2 regions of the Tepidibacter sp. Z1-5 genome follow, and region 2 is predicted to be linked to the other one. Evidence: riboswitches for the same ligand, from Rfam matches in the RefSeq annotation. Region 2 holds a riboswitch; the other holds the start of a gene.

Region 1 (8,527 bases), on a different contig from region 2:
GGTAGAATCATATCGTCATTTCCAGAATATATTCCAAAACCTTCAGGGCAAACCCTTGCAATTTCAGCAACTTGAGATATATCTCCGCTAGCTTCTTTAACTGCTATTATATTTTTAATTTTAGCAATTTCAGCAAGTGTTGAAGGCTTTATATTAACGCCTGTTCTTCCTGGTACATTATAAACTATAATAGGTATATTTACTGAATTTGCAATAGCTTCAAAGTGAGCTATAACACCCTTTTGAGTGGCTTTATTATAATAAGGAGTTATAACTAAAAGGCCATCAACTCCATACTCTTCAGCTTTTTTACTTAGATGTATTGAGTGAGCTGTATTATTCGATCCTGTTCCAGCTATTACTGGAATTCTTTTATTAGTTTTTTCAACTACAAATTTTATAGTTGCTAATTGCTCTTCCTCACTCATTGTAGATGCTTCTCCAGTAGTACCGCATACAATTAAAGCATCCGTCTTTTCTTTTATATGGTATTCAATAATTTCTTCTAACTTATTAAAGTCTATATTTCCATCTTTAAAAGGAGTAACTAAAGCAACACCCGAACCTTTAAATAACATTAAAATCACCCTTTCTACACTAAATTATATTTTACTAAAAGCTCCGCTATTTGAACTGTATTAGTTGCCGCACCTTTTCTTATATTGTCAGCAACTACCCACATATTAATTCCATTATCCACACTAAAATCTCTTCTAATTCTTCCTACAAATACTTCATTCTTTCCCTCAACATCTAACGCTAGAGGATATTTATTTTCTTTTGGATTGTCTACTAATACTACACCTTCAGTATTTTTTAAAGTATTAAATATTTCTTCAAGCTCAAATTCTTTTTCGAATTCTACATTAACAGATTCACTGTGACTATATAATACAGGAACTCTTACTGTTGTAGCAGTTATTTTAAGATCATAATCATTTAGTATTTTCTTAGTTTCATCTATCATTTTCATTTCTTCTTTTGTATATCCATTATCCATAAAAACGTCTATATGAGGTAGAGCATTATAAGCTATAGGATGTGGATATAGTTTGTTCTTATTTCCTTTTAAGCCTTCTTCAAGATCAGTAATTCCTTTAACTCCAGATCCAGAAACAGCTTGATATGTAGAGTAAACTATTCTTTTAATTTTAAATTTATCATGTAATGCCTTTAAAGGTACTACTGCTTGAATAGTTGAACAGTTAGGATTTGCTATTATTCCATTATGTTTTTTAACATCTTCTGGATTAACTTCAGGAACTACTAGTGGAATATCTTTATCCATTCTCCAAGCACTACTATTGTCTACTACAACAACCCCTTTTTCTTTAGCTATTGGAGCATATTTTTTACTAAGGTCTCCCCCAGCAGAAAATAGAGCAATATCTATATCTTTATCAAAAGAATTCTCATTTAATTCTTCAATTATGTAATCTTTACCTTTAAAATTAACAGTATTACCAGCTGATCTTTTTGATGCCATTAAATATAGATTTTCTATAGGAAAATCTCTTTCTTCTAAAACTTTTAAAAATGTTCTTCCTACCATTCCAGTAGCTCCAACTACAGCAACATTAACTTTTTTCATAACACTTCACCCCTATTGAAATATATTAGTAATAATTTTATTTTATAAATCAAATTCTTTTGCTATTATAGTTATTGCTTTGCCTTTATCTCTTGAACTTATAGTGTAAGATATGCTTATCTCAGAAGTTGTAACTTGCTTAAATTCAATATCATTATCTGCAAATATCTTGAATACCTTAGCTGCAACTCCTGATTGATTCATCATCCCAATTCCAACAACAGATATCTTAGTTACATTAGATTCCACATGTATTTCTATATCTTTCATTTCTTTTTTTAATTCATTTATTACACTATGAACAGTACCTATATCATCTCTAGCTGTGGTAAAAGAAACATTTATATATCCATCCTTAGGTGCTGTTTGACTTATCATATCTACATTAACATTACTTTGTGATAGTTTATCAAATATAGTTGCTATATTCTTAGAATTATATAAAACATTGTTAATAGTAATCATTAAAACATCATCAGTAGTCGTAAGACCTGTTATTACTTTTTGTTCCATATTTTCATCATACTCCTTTATATAAGTTCCTTTTATATTTCCTTTATTTAACGCCACATAAATAGGTATATCATATTTAAAACCCATTTCAACTGCTCTTGTCTCCATTACGCCAGCGCCTAAGCTTGACAACTCCATCATCTCCTCATAACTTATATAGTCTAATTTTTTAGCGTTAGGATAAGCTCTAGGATCAACACCATAAATTCCCTCTACATCAGTATATATTTCGCAAGTACAATTAAGTTTTGCAGCTAAAGCAACCGCTGTAGTATCTGATCCACCTCTTCCCAAAGTAGTTATATCCCCATCTTCATTCATACCTTGAAAACCTGCTACAACTACTATTTTCCCTTCTTTTAAATAATTTTTAATAATATCGATATTAATTTCTGCAACACGGTTTTTAGTATGAAGTCCTTCTGTTTTTATTCCTGCTTGAAAACCAGTTAAGGATATTGAATTATATCCCTGTTCCTTAAATATCATTGATAATAATGAAATAGACACCTGTTCTCCTGTAGCCATAAGCATATCTAACTCTCGTTTACATGGATTTTGTGAAATTTCTTTAGCCATTTCAACTAGTCTATCAGTACTTTTTCCCATAGCCGAAACTACAACTACTACATCATTTCCTTTGTCTCTTTGCTCTATCACTCTTTTTGCAATGTCTTTCATTTTATCTATACTTCCTACAGAAGTTCCACCGTATTTCTGAACTATTGTAGCCATATTAATTACCCCCTTTAATTTTTAAATTAATACATCATTTCTAATAAGATCTTCATAAGTTTCTCTTTTAACAGCAATTCTTGATTCTCCATCTTTAACAAATACGACCGCTGGCTTTAAAATTCTATTATAATTACTAGACATGCTGTAATTATATGCACCAGTGCTTAAAACAGCTAGCACATCGTTTCTTTCAACTTTTGGAAGTTCAATATTTTTTATTATAATATCTCCAGACTCACAGCACTTTCCTGCAACAGTATATGTTTCTTCATATTCGAAATTCATTTTATTAGCAACAACAGCTTCATATTTAGCATCATATAGCGCTGTTCTTGGATTATCAGTCATACCTCCATCAACAAACATATACTGCTTACCTCCATATGTTTGTTTAGTTCCCCCTATTTTATAAAGTGTAGTTCCTGCATTAGCAACTATAGATCTTCCTGGTTCTATCATTAACTTTGGAATACTCATATTCATATTCTCTATTCCATCTTTTATTAATCTAAGTAAATTATTAAGACATTTTTTTATATCCATTTGATCATCTTCATCAGAATAACGAACTCCAAATCCTCCACCTAGATTTAATTCCTTAGTAATAAAATTACACTTATTTTCTATTTCTTTCATAAATTCAATCATAACTAAAGCACTTGAATAAAATGAATTTTCTTCAAAAATTTGAGATCCTATATGGCAATGAAATCCCTTTAAGTTTAATCTATTGCTCGTTTGAAATTTATTTATTACAGAGTATATATCATCACTAAATATTGATTCACCAAACTTTGAATCATTTTTAGAAGTTTGAATATACTCATGAGTATGTGCATCTATACCTGGGTTTACTCTTAATAATACATCTATGTTTTTATCTAATTCTTCACATAAAATCTCTAATAATTCTAGTTCTTGTCTATTATCTACTATTATTCTACCTACACCTGATTTAATTGCAAAAACCAACTCATCTTCTGTTTTGTTGTTTCCATGCATATAAATTTTATTTGGAGGAAAATTCGATTTTAAAGCTGTATACAGTTCCCCTCCAGATACAACATCCAACGATAATCCTTCTTCTTTTATTATTTTACATATAGCTACATTTAAAAATGCTTTAGAAGCATATATTACTTCAGTATCAATTTCTTTGACTGAAAAGCTTTCATTAAATAATTTACAATTATTTCTAACCAATTCTTCATCTACTACATATAATGGGGTTCCAAATTCTTTTACTAAATTAACAGCATCACAATTACCAATTTCTAAATTACCTCTATTATTTATATTCATTGTTCCAAATAGTTCCATTATACAGTCACCTCTTTCATATATGTTTTCACTTTTCCTGATTTTTTATAATAAAAAAATTCGTCTAGTCGCTACGCGCTGACTCATGTCGCCAACGATCCCTAACGGGCTCCGTTGCTCAAAAATAGTTACAACTTTAGTTTGCTTATCAATGTTATCCACAAGTATAAAGTATTCGTTTCCTTGTATATAAAAAAGCAGTTATGAGCAAAAGGCACTCATAACTGCTTTATACAAAATCAAAATATATTTTATACAAAAACAACAATTCCTTTTGCCCCAATATGATAAGTCCTCCTTTAGAAAATTGGGCTATTTTCTAAAGACAGTACTATGCTTATTCAACATAGTCCCAATACATATTTCTATGTATTTCGGCGGTTAGACCTTTCTAGTATATAACCTTTATATACTGTACTCTTTTCAACCGCGGCCTCTATATCATATTGTTTATATTATTTTATTTTTCAATGTAATAATTCCTTGTATATAAAAAAGCAGTTATGAGCAAAAGGCACTCATAACTGCTTTATACAAAACTAAAATACTGTTTTATAATAAAACATCTATTCCTTTTGCCCCAATATGATAAGTCCTCCTTTAGAAAATTGGGCTATTCTCTAAAGACAGTACTATGCTTATTCAACATAGTCCCAATACATAAAATCTATGTATTTCGGCAGTTGCACCTTTCCAATGTATATCATTTATATACTGTACTCTTTACAACCGCGGCCTCTATATCACATTGTTTATATTATTTAATATTTTCTGATTAATTGCTTAAAAGAATTCTAACAGATATTATGCTAAGAGTCAACAATATTTTTTAAAATAAATTAACTATAGTACATCTTCTGGCCTTCCTATTTTAACAATCTCTCCTTCTTTTAAAAGTATTACTCTGTGAGCTATATTTATTGCATCTTCTTTATCATGTGTAACAAAGATACATGTTATTCCTGATTTATCTATTATTTTTTTTAACTCTTTTCTTATTTTACTCTTCAAATTTGCATCTAAATTACTAAATGGTTCATCCATTAAAAGAAGAGATGGTTGTGGTGCTAAAGCTCTAGCTAATGCTATTCTTTGCTGTTGCCCACCACTTAATTCATGAGGATACCTTTTTTCATAGCCTTCTAACTCTACTAAATTTAAGACTTCCTTTACTCTGATTTCTTTTTCCTTTGATTGCATATTTTTAAGACCAAACTTTATATTTTGACCAACTGTCATATGTGGAAATAGGGCATAATCTTGAAATACCATTCCAACACCTCTTTTTTCTGGTTGTAGAAAATAATTTTTATCAACTAGAACCCTATCATCTACTTTTATATGTCCATTACTTGGAATTTCAAGACCAGAAATCAATCTAAGAATTGTACTTTTTCCACTTCCACTTTGTCCTAAAATAGCAATTATTTGTCCTTTTTTTATACCTACACTAAAATTATCTATATTTTTTTCTCTTGAGTTCTTATAATTAAAATCTATATTTTTAATATCAATATACATTAGACACTCTCCTTATCCCCTATTTTATAAAATAAATAAATCGAAACAAAGCTGATTATAATTATTACAAGAGATGGTATAGATGATTCTGGAATCATTTCATCATTTGCATATTCAAAAACCTTTGTAGGTAATGTATTAAAATTAAAAGGTCTTAAAATCAAAGTAAGAGATAACTCTTTTAAAACATCTACAAAAACTAATAAAAAAGCACTAAGTACAGCTGGCTTTATCATTTTTAAGTCAACCTTAAAGAAAGTTTGAGTTACACTCATTCCCAACATTCTAGATGCTTCAAAAAACTTCTTACCTATCTTTTCAAAACCAGAATCTATAGAATTATATCCAACAGCTAAAAACCTTATAATATAAGCAAATATAAGCATAACAAGGCTAGTACTTAGTAACATTTTTTTCGAATCACTATCTATTATTTTGTATATCCAGTAAAAATTATTATCTATTTTTATAAAAAACATTATTACACTTATAGCTATTACAGCAGCTGGTATAGAATATCCGATTAATGTAGCCTTTGAGTATAATTTCGAAATAAAATTTTCATTTATTCTACAGTAATTAGCTATTACTACAGCCATTATAACAACAAGACTTGCAGAAATTGCAGCTACTGAGAATGAATTGAATATAAGATTTAAAAATTCAATATTCAATATCTTTTTATAAGTTAATACACTCCAATAGATTAACTGTATAGTAGGTATTAAAAAGCCAATACTAAATATAAAAAAACAATATCCAAATAATAAGTTTGATTTAAATCCGTCAAGCTTTATTCGAGATATAGGTCTTATCTTAGTAGTTGTATAGCTAAATTTCTTATTTCCTCTCAAAAACTTTTCTGATGCAAGTATGATTATAACTATTAACATCAATACACCCGATAATCTAATTGCAGAATCCGTATCTCCCATACCAAACCAAGTTTTGAATATAGCTGTACTGAATGTAGGTATTCCAAAGTATTGAACAACACCATAATCATTCAAAACTTCTAATATAACAAGACTTGCTCCGCCTATTATAGCTCCCCTAGAAATAGGCATTACTATCAACAGAAAAATATCTATTAAATTTCTTCCTAGTACTCTAGCATTTTCTATTAAAGCTGCTGATTGTTTTTCTAAAAAAGATCTCGTAATTATATATACATACGGAAATAACGATACTGTAAATATAAACACAGCTCCTTTTATAGACATAATATCAAAGTATTTCTGATTTATTTGCATATTAAAACTATTTCTCAAAAAGGTTTGAACAATACCTGTATAATTAAGTATTCCATTATAAGTATATGCTCCTATATAAGATGGTATTGAAAGAGGTAAAATAAGCCCCCATTTAAAAAACGATCTCATAGGAAATTCATATACAGATATAATCCATGCCAAACTTACACCTATAATAACTGTAAACAACCCCGTAAAAATAACTAAGGTCATCGAATTCAAAATATACCCTTTTAGCATATATTCTTTTATATGAAACCAATTTTCATTTGGTTTTTGAAAAATACTTATAAATATATTTATATTAGGCATTATAACCAAAGCTATGAATATAAAGCTTAATAACGACCATATGTTGAGATTTTGCTTTCTGTATTTAATCAAATTAGTACACTTCCTTTTCACATATTATTAAAACCCCATATTGTAAAAAACAATATGGGGTTTTATATTAATTACTTCCAACCAATTTCATTAAATATCTCTACTGATCTTTTATTGTTCTCTCCTAATTTATTCAAACTTATATCTTGTGCTTTAAACTCACCCCATGATTTTAATAATTCTGAAGGCTCTACATTAGGATTCACAGGATATTCGTAGTTTGCTTTAGCAAATACACTTTGAGCTTTTTCTTGTGATAAAAATTCTATAAATTCAACTGCATTTTCTTTATTATTAGCATCTTTAGTAACTCCAGCCCCACTTACATTTATATGAGTACCAGTAGTATCTTGATTTGGGAAGAACACACTAACTTGCTCTCCTACTTTTACTTCCTCTGGATCTGATGAATTCAGTAATTTACCTAAGTAATAAGTATTCATTATAGCTATATCACCTTCACCAGCTACAACTGCTTTAGCTTGATCTCTATCATTTCCCTTTGGCTCTCTAGACATATTATCAACTAAGCCCTTTGCCCATTCTTTAGCTTTATCTTCTCCATTTATTTCAATGAAAGATGCAAGTAAAGATTGATTATAAGTGTTTGATGATGATCTTACTAATATCTTTCCCTCCCATTTAGGATTAGTTAAATCTTCATAAGTAGATAATTCCGATGGGTTAACTCTATCTTTAGAATATACTATAACTCTTCCTCTTTTAGTTAATCCATACCACGCATTATCTTTATCTCTTAAATTTTCTGGGATATTATTATTTAAAACTTCACTTTCTATAGACTGTAATAAATCTTGTGATTTAGCTCTATGTAATCTTCCAGCATCTGCTACTATAAGTACATCCGCTTCTGTATCTTTGCCTTCTCTATCAAGTCTTTCAATTAATTCATCATCTTTTCCTTCAACTACATTTACCTTTATACCTGTCTCTTCTGTAAATAATTTATAAAGTTCTTTATCAGCATCATAATGTCTAGATGTATATACATTAACTACTTTTTCTTCATTACCCCCTGTACTCTCTTGTTTAGTAGTACAACCTACAAGTAATACTATTGAAAATGCAACAGTTAAAAAACTTAATAATAATTTCTTTTTCATGTCTTGTTTCCTCCTCAGTTTATGTTATTTAGAAAGATAATTATTTTTAATCGATATTAATTATCGTTTTCTTTTTCATAATG
Region 2 (8,527 bases):
TGTAGTTTAAGTTATTAGCTGCTGTATAAAGAGTACTCATTCTTATTCTAGCTCTTAAATTAGCATCAGATATTCTAGTGTTATCTTCATTATATATATCATTATCTTTCATATTATCAACTACTATATCGAATAACTTAGATTGAACCTCAGTTAAATCTAAATCTAAATATTTTATTTTACAAGCATCAACAACCTTTAAAGCATCCTCTCTATCCTTTGGGCTGCTTTTTATGGGCATTATAACTCCTAATGAATTATCTGGAAACGCCTTTTTAATCAAACAAGCAACAAGAGCTGAATCTATTCCTCCTGAAATCCCCACTACTAATCCTTTAGTTCCAGATGTTTTTACTTGCTCTCTTAACCAATCTACAGTTTTTTCTATTTTTTGTTCCATCGTCAACATTACACTACCCCTTTCCTCATATTCTGTTTTTAGTATAGTCAACTTTACTAATTTATTTCACATAAAGCGAAATTTAATTCAGACGGAGTTTTTATTCCAACTGAATTTTTATCTTTCCGATAAAATTAATTATATCATAAATATATTTTGTAGTTTATGTTAAAAATAATACTGGTGATAAAATATGAATATAAAGACTATATTAATAGGTTTTGTAACAGGATTTGTAAATGGTATATTTGGTTCTGGTGGTGGAAGTATATTAGTTCCAGCTCTTAATAATCTACTTGACATAGAAGAGCATAAATCTCATGCTACTGCTCTTAGTATCATATTATTTTTTACACTTACCAGTTCATTTATCTACATAAGAAGTGGAATATTTAATTTAAACGTTACCTACAAGGTTGCTATAGGAGCTACGGTTGGAGGAATCCTTGGAGCTAGGCTTTTAAACAAATTTTCAGGCCCAAAACTTAGATTAATATTTGGATTTTTTATGATAATAGCTTCATTAAGGATGGTGTTTTAATGCTTATATTAATAGGGCTTTTAGCCGGTATTATAGGTGGTATGGGTATAGGTGGAGGAACAATTCTTATACCTTCTTTATTATTCTTAACTTCTATAGACCAAAAGATGGCTCAAAGCGTAAACTTATTGGCATCTATTCCAATGACTATATTTGCACTCATTTTTCATATAAAGAATAAGAATGTCGAGTATAAAGTTATACTACCTATAGTATCATTTGGAATAATAGGAGCTTTCTTAGGCTCTAAAATATCGTCTAATTTAAATTCAGATTTTTTAAGAAGAATATTCGGAGTATTCTTATTTGTAATGGGAGTTTACGAAGTCAAAAAAGGTTTTCATAAAAAAGACACTACTCCAAAAAAGTAGTGTTTTCTTATATCTATCCTAATTCTACATATAAGCAATCATAGTAAACTATATTAATTCCAAGTTTTTTAGCCTTATCTATCGTATCTTGATCAAAGCTTCCAGGCTGGAACCATACATTTTTTATTCCAAGATCAGATATATCATCAAGCAATTCGTTTGATATTTTCGGATTAACTATTACACTAACACATTCTACCTTCTCTGGTATATCCTTTATAGAATTGTATATTTCATATCCTTCTATTTCACTGTATTTAGGGTTAACTCCGTGAACTATATATCCCTTATCATTTAATTTTTTAAATATTTTGTATCCATATTTACTTCTATTATCTGTAGCTCCTACGACTGCCCATTTTTTCATTTTGATCATTTCTTCTTTTAATTTTTCTACATCCATAATATTCCTCCTGTCACAAGGATTTATACCTAATTAAAGTTTAATCTAAAAGTATTTCATCATTGTATTTAGATAAATAAAAATCTTCCTTTTCTTCAACTTCAACATTCGAACTTGTTATATCTATTATTTTGTTTTTTACTGAGTTTACTTCATCTAATTTTGAGTATACTACTATTGTAACCATATCTTCATATAATATTTCTTTTATTATGTATCCCAAATTCATAAGTTCATTTTGGACTTTGCCTAAAAGAGTGTAGTCTATTTTAAATCTTATATCAGTGTATAAAATTTTATCTATTATCTTAGATGCATTAAGACCTACTTTCGCTCCTTTTGTATACGCTCTTACAAGTCCACCTGCTCCTAATTTAATTCCCCCAAAATATCTTGTAACAACTACTGCTACGTTTCTTAAATCCTCTTTTTTTATAACTTCAAGAGTTGGTATTCCAGCTGTTCCAGATGGTTCTCCATCATCACTATATCTTTGAATATCCATATTCATTCCTACTGTGTACGCCCATACATTATGAGTTGCATCCTTGTGTTTTTTTTTGATTTCATTTATAAATTCTCTCGCTTCGTCTTCAGTTTCAACAGGTTTTGCATATCCTATGAATCTAGATTTTTCTATTATAACTTCATCTTGACCGTATTCATGTATAGTTTTGTATTGTTCTATCATAAAAATCCTCCTATTTTTTATCCTATTCTAAAATTTTAGCATAAAGTGAAACTTAATTCAGGTGGAATTTTTACTCCAACTGAATTTTTAGCTGAACTAATCCAGAAGCTATAGAGTTCTTAGCTCTAACCCTAAAAGGATGGAGCATTAGAATTCTTAGCTTTCGGGCAAATAATGGATATGAAAAAGCCTGTTGATTAAATAATCAACAGACTTATATTAATAGCTAGTAGCTTCTTCTTCTTGTTTTATCATTTCGCTTTTCTTATCTCTTATATAAAACGGTATATACCATAGTGAAAATATACCTATAGCTATAATAGCAAGTATAGGCACATAATATGGATAAGGTGGCAAGTAGTCAAGTGGACTTTTACTAAGTGGCTTACTTCTTAAATATGAATAATTAGCTTCTATAGCGTAGTTTACCATCTCTACTCCTACAAAGTAAACTATTGTCCAATTTATAGTTTTTTTAAGCGATGATAGTTTTGGTTCAAATTTGTAAAAATACATCATGAACAATACAGATATCAGCATTCCTCCATGACCCATAAAAAACTGTATAAACATAACATGTGGAAATTCAAACCCAGGATCAGGCGTTATCAAAGCCATAATACTTCCCGACATTCCCCAAAAATAAGCAATTTCAAAAAAAGCATAACTTTCTCTTAAAACCATTATAATACATAAAATAGTCGTTATCCTACATAAATATAAAGGTAGAGATTCTTGCCATGTGAAATTGCCAGAAGTTATATACCAAGAATACATAAGAAACTGTTGAACAATAAGCATAATTCCTATACCAAATCCTACTTTTTTTCTATTTTTTTGTATATGCTCTCTCATTAAAAACATTCCTAAAATAATAGAACCTATTATTATCAATGTAGTTATATGACTCTTTGAATAAAGATTAAAACTTGTTGAGTCATATGTAGATTTCCAAAATGCATCCATATATATTTTTTCTCTCCTTTTGTTGTCTATATCTTACAATTTCATGTAACAACCTCTATATTATAACACATATATACACAATAAAAAACGTTTATAACTTCCTATTTTTTTACATTTCCAAATTTAAACACGCAAACTAAAAATGACGTGCATTGAAATGTATTTCAATGCACGTCATTTTTTCGCTCAACCACTAGTATTTATAAATCAGCTACATCCTTTAAAGATACAGCCTCAGTATCCTCTACAGGTTTTCCTACAAAATAAACAGTTCCTACTACAGCTAAAACTGCTATTGGAAGAGTTAAATATACAGGAACTCCAAGTCCTGCTGGTAAATATCCAAATACTATAGATATACCTCCTACTGTTAGTGCATATATAAGTTGAGTATTAACATGATCTATATGATTACATCCTGCTCCCATTGAAGACATTATAGTTGTATCTGAAATAGGTGAACAGTGATCTCCAAAAGTCGCTCCAGTTAATACAGCTCCAGCACTCATTATAATATATGAAGCTTCTGGAGATATAGCATGCGCAAGAGGTATAGTAAGAGGCATAAGTATACCCATTGTTCCATAAGATGTACCTGTTGCAAAAGATATTATAGCTGCAAGTGCAAATATTATAGATGGAAGTAAGAACTTAGGTATAGCACCAGATAATACAGATACTAAAAACTTAGCAGTTCCAAGCTCTTTTATAACACCACTTAAAGACCATGCAAGCAATAATATAACTCCTGTTATAACTAACGCATTCATTCCATTTACCCAAGTTTCAATAGCTTCTGAAACTTTAAATATTTTTTGACTAGTACCCATTACAATAGCTACTATACTTGCAAACAACGCTCCTTGGAATAAAACCACACTAGCATCAGATGCTCCAAAAGTTTCTCTAATAGCTGCAAATGACATAGGAGAATTCTTTAATATCTCTATTAAAGCAGCATCGTCCCCACCAATTATAGTATTGTATCCATTGTAATAAAATCCAAGTAAAGATGCAAATATCAAAACACCTATAGGAATTATAGCATTCCATACACTAAGCTTAATTCCCTCTTTAGGTTGAATTTCTTTGCTTTCCTCTACAAACTTAGAATCCATTTCATCACCTAGAACTTTTCCACTAGTTCTAGCTCTTCTCTCACATTTAAGCATCGGTCCAAACTCTCTTAAAAATACAGCAGTACAAACTATAAATACAAGAATTAAAATATTATAAAATCTATAAGGAATAGTAGATACAAATACAGAATAAGCATTTACCTGCTGACCTATACTTGCATAAGCATCCTTTATTAAGCTTATCTCATAACCAATCCAAGTAGATATAATGGCAATACCAGCTATAGGAGCTGCCGTTGCATCTATTATAAATGATAGCTTTTCTCTTGATATTTTCATTTTATCAGTTACAGGTCTCATTATAGGTCCTACTATAAGTGCATTTGCATAATCATCAAAGAATACTATTAACCCTAAAATCCAAGTAAATATTTGAGCACTTTTAGGAGATTTAGCTCTTTTAGCAAGACTTTCCGCTATAGCTTTAGCTCCACCCATTTTAGTTATAAGTGCAATAAGCCCCCCTATAGTTAAACACTGTAGAATAATACCCGCATTCCACGGATCTGCTAAAGACGATAACACATTATCTATTATAGATAAAAATCCATTAAATAAAGCCATTACAAAATTTGAACCATTAAGACTAATTAAAAACGTTCCCGAAAACACTCCTAAAAATAAAGATAACACAACATTCTTTGTTATAAATGCTAGAACTATAGCAACTAAAGGTGGCAATAAAGTTAATAATCCGAACTTATCGGCATTAACTTGAGCAGGGTCTAGCTCCTCTGCAAAACCGAAATTCATACATAAAGAAAACAACATAAAAGTTAAAATTAAAATAAATCCTCTTTTTCTCATTTTTACTCCTCCTAAAATTTATTAGTACAAGCGAAATTTTTTGGAGAAGAGTCCATCAAAACAAAAAAACCTTGAGTTTTCACTCAAGGTTAAATAAGCAATACATTAAATTAACACCTTCCAAATAGTATTAATTGCCTACTTCCATTTGAATGATAGCTCCCCACAAATAAATATTTGTGACAGTGTTGCATATATTATACGCAACCCCAACCCCACAACCTTAAAGCATCAGTTGTAAAGCTTCGGCATTATTTCCTTTCCTACTTCTTCATAGTGCTTAACTCCAAAGTAGTACTATTAAACAATGCAACCTCTATCTTTTTTTCGTTCACTTGTTATTTTCTAATGATACAATAGTCTTTTAATTTAGTCAATAATAAAATTTTATTTTTCCATAAACTGTATGAATTTTTTTAATGATTTTAAAGCTTTTTCTCTAGGTCTTACCTCTATTATATACACCTTATCTTTACAGCCTATATCCTCTACATACTTTGAAAAATCAATTTTTCCGTCTCCTACAACTTGATGATCACTTATGTCATTTACATCATGAACATGAACAGTTTTAATTTTATCTATATTTTTTCTAAAAAATTTTATTTCATCGTAAATTTCATAATAAGAATGACCTATATCCCATGTTAAAAATATATTTTTTTTGTTCATAATATTATCTAAAACATCTTGATATAATTTTTCAGTGAATCTTCCAGAATTTTCAACACAAAGTTTAATCTTATTCTCACAATAATCACTCAAATCTACCAAACAATCTTTTAAAATCTCTTTATATTCTTCATGATAAATATCATCTAAATAATACTTATTATCCGTCAAAGTAAAATAAGGAGTTGGCCCTATGTGTATAGTCATTCTACTCGCATCTATATTTTTTCCAAATTCTATAATCTCTTTCAATCTATCAATCCCTGCATTTCTAACCTTTTCATGAAGATTTAAAATAAATATATCCTCAGGTGCATGCATAGTAATCTCTATATCATTTTCTTTCTTGTATTTTTTTATATTTTCTATATCCTTCTTATCGTAATTCTCAGGAAAAAAGCACTTCATATTCATATTTATCTCCACTGCATTAAATCCATTAATTTTAGCAAATTCCATACTATCAAGTATACTTTTTTCTCCAACAGATGCCGCATATCCTATTCTCATAAAATACCTCCCTATAGTTTTATCCCTTTAGCCCATAATACATTTTCTACCGTTGATATATCTTCAATAGATGCTTTTGATACTCCCTCATCTATATTTAATATCATCAAAGCTTTTTCCCCTTTTATATTTCTACCAACCTGCATAGTCGCAACATTTATATTGTTTCTTCCAAGAACCATTCCAATATCACCTATTACTCCTGGAACATCCCAGTTTTGTATAAATAACATATGTCTACTAGGGTTTACATCTACTTCATATCCATGAATTTCAACAAGCTTCCCTTCTTTTTTTGCAGATAAACTTCCAAGCAAAGTAAATTCGCCAACTTTATTTTTTATTTTTATAGACATTGAATCTACATAATTTTTATAATTTTCTTTTTTCTTTCCTTCATTTACAATTATATCTCTATTTTTAGCACATATATGAGCATTTATATAATTTACATTTTCCTTCATTACAGGTTCTAAAAGACCTTTTATAAAAGCTATAGTCACCATTTTAACATCCTGAGAAGCTATATTCCCATGATATTGAATATCTACAAGTTCAATTGGCTCATTATGAATTTGATAGTATATTTTACCTAGTTTTTCTGCAAGTTCTATATAAGGCTTAATCAACTTAAGTTCTTCTCTATGAATAGTTGGAAGATTAACTGCATTAGCAACAATATCTCCATTTAAACCATTTATAATCTGATTGGCTATTGTTTTTCCTACATTTTCTTGTGCTTCTATAGTTCCAGCACCTATATGTGGAGTAACTATAATATTTGGATGATCAAATAGCTTACTATTGATACAAGGCTCTACCTTATGAACATCAAGTGCAGCACTCGCAATTTTCCCCTCATTTATTCCCTTTAATAATGCATCCTCATTTATGATACCACCTCTAGCTGCATTTACTAATCTAACCCCATTTTTCATACACTTTATTTCATTTTCATCTATAATATTTATAGTTTCTTCTGTTTTAGGAGTATGGACAGTAATAAAATCAGATTCTTGTAATAAATCCTTTAATCTATCCTTTTTAATAGCTTTAAATTTTTCAAATCTTTCATCTGTTATATATGGATCATATGCTATTATATTCATACCAAAAGCCTTCATCCTAGTTGCAACTAAAGATCCTATCTTTCCAAGACCTATTATTCCAAGAGTTTTTCCATAAAGTTCTACCCCTTTAAAAGAATTTCTTCCCCAATTCCCCAATTTAGTATCACCATTAGCTTGAGGTATATTTCTTGATTGAGCAAGCAAAAGTCCTATAGTAAGCTCACAAGCAGACATAGTATTACTTTGAGGTGTATTTGCTACAATTATACCTCTTGTTGTAGCTGCTTCTACATCTATATTATCTATTCCGTTCCCAGCTCTTCCTACTATTTTAAGATTTATTGCTTTATTTAATAATTCTTTATCCACAATAGTATTACTTCTAACTATAATAGCGTTATATTCATGTATTATACTTAATAATTCCTCTCTAGAAATACCAACTTTTATATCTATATCCACTTTTTCTTTTAATATCTTTATTCCCTCTTGATCTATCATTTCTGTAATTATAACCTTATTTTTCACTATAATCCCCTCCAATTTTGTATTAAGTATTCAATATACAATTTTTTAAGCTAAATTTTTTTTACAGCTTGTTTTAATGCTCCCAAAGTTCTATTTATCATTTCTTCATCAATGCATCCTAGATGCCCTATTCTTATAATTTCATTTTTCAATTTTCCTTGACCTGCTGCTATTACTATATTAAATTCTTCCTCCATTATCTTTTTTATATCAATAGCTTTATTTTTCATTTTTATAGAAGTCACAGTATTAGATTGATATTTTTCATCTACAAAAAATTCTAATCCCATATTTTTTACACCTTCTCTAAACATCCAAGCCAATCTTTCATGCCTCTTACAAACATTATCAATACCTTCTTCTTGTATCATTTTTAGTGCCTCATTCGTTCCAGTTATAAGCGATACAGCAGGAGTATACGGAGTTTGA

Evidence for each region. A riboswitch is a leader RNA that binds a small molecule or an ion and turns the genes downstream of it on or off. The one in region 2 is predicted to bind lysine.
Region 1: it holds a riboswitch for lysine, as region 2 does, so the genes downstream of both, lysA (diaminopimelate decarboxylase) here and WJW32_RS06430 (Na+/H+ antiporter NhaC family protein) in region 2, are expected to answer to the same signal.

What each region holds. Positions count from the first base shown of each region.
Region 1 covers NZ_JBBMMD010000046.1:69,747-78,273, forward strand. The annotation lists gene dapA (4-hydroxy-tetrahydrodipicolinate synthase) at 1-578, opposite strand, end outside; gene WJW32_RS11390 (aspartate-semialdehyde dehydrogenase) at 593-1,591, opposite strand; gene WJW32_RS11395 (aspartate kinase) at 1,634-2,839, opposite strand; gene lysA (diaminopimelate decarboxylase) at 2,861-4,162, opposite strand; lysine riboswitch at 4,445-4,609, opposite strand; lysine riboswitch at 4,746-4,911, opposite strand; gene WJW32_RS11405 (ABC transporter ATP-binding protein) at 5,006-5,683, opposite strand; gene WJW32_RS11410 (ABC transporter permease) at 5,683-7,320, opposite strand; gene WJW32_RS11415 (Fe(3+) ABC transporter substrate-binding protein) at 7,392-8,444, opposite strand.
Region 2 covers NZ_JBBMMD010000024.1:97,347-105,873, reverse strand. The annotation lists gene nadE (NAD(+) synthase) at 1-409, opposite strand, end outside; gene WJW32_RS06455 (TSUP family transporter) at 594-941, shown strand; gene WJW32_RS06450 (TSUP family transporter) at 941-1,312, shown strand; gene WJW32_RS06445 (CoA-binding protein) at 1,326-1,715, opposite strand; gene WJW32_RS06440 (YigZ family protein) at 1,756-2,406, opposite strand; gene WJW32_RS06435 (YwaF family protein) at 2,626-3,372, opposite strand; gene WJW32_RS06430 (Na+/H+ antiporter NhaC family protein) at 3,573-5,318, opposite strand; lysine riboswitch at 5,467-5,645, opposite strand; gene WJW32_RS06425 (sugar phosphate isomerase/epimerase family protein) at 5,706-6,500, opposite strand; gene serA (phosphoglycerate dehydrogenase) at 6,512-8,098, opposite strand; gene WJW32_RS06415 (pyridoxal-phosphate-dependent aminotransferase family protein) at 8,149-8,527, opposite strand, start outside.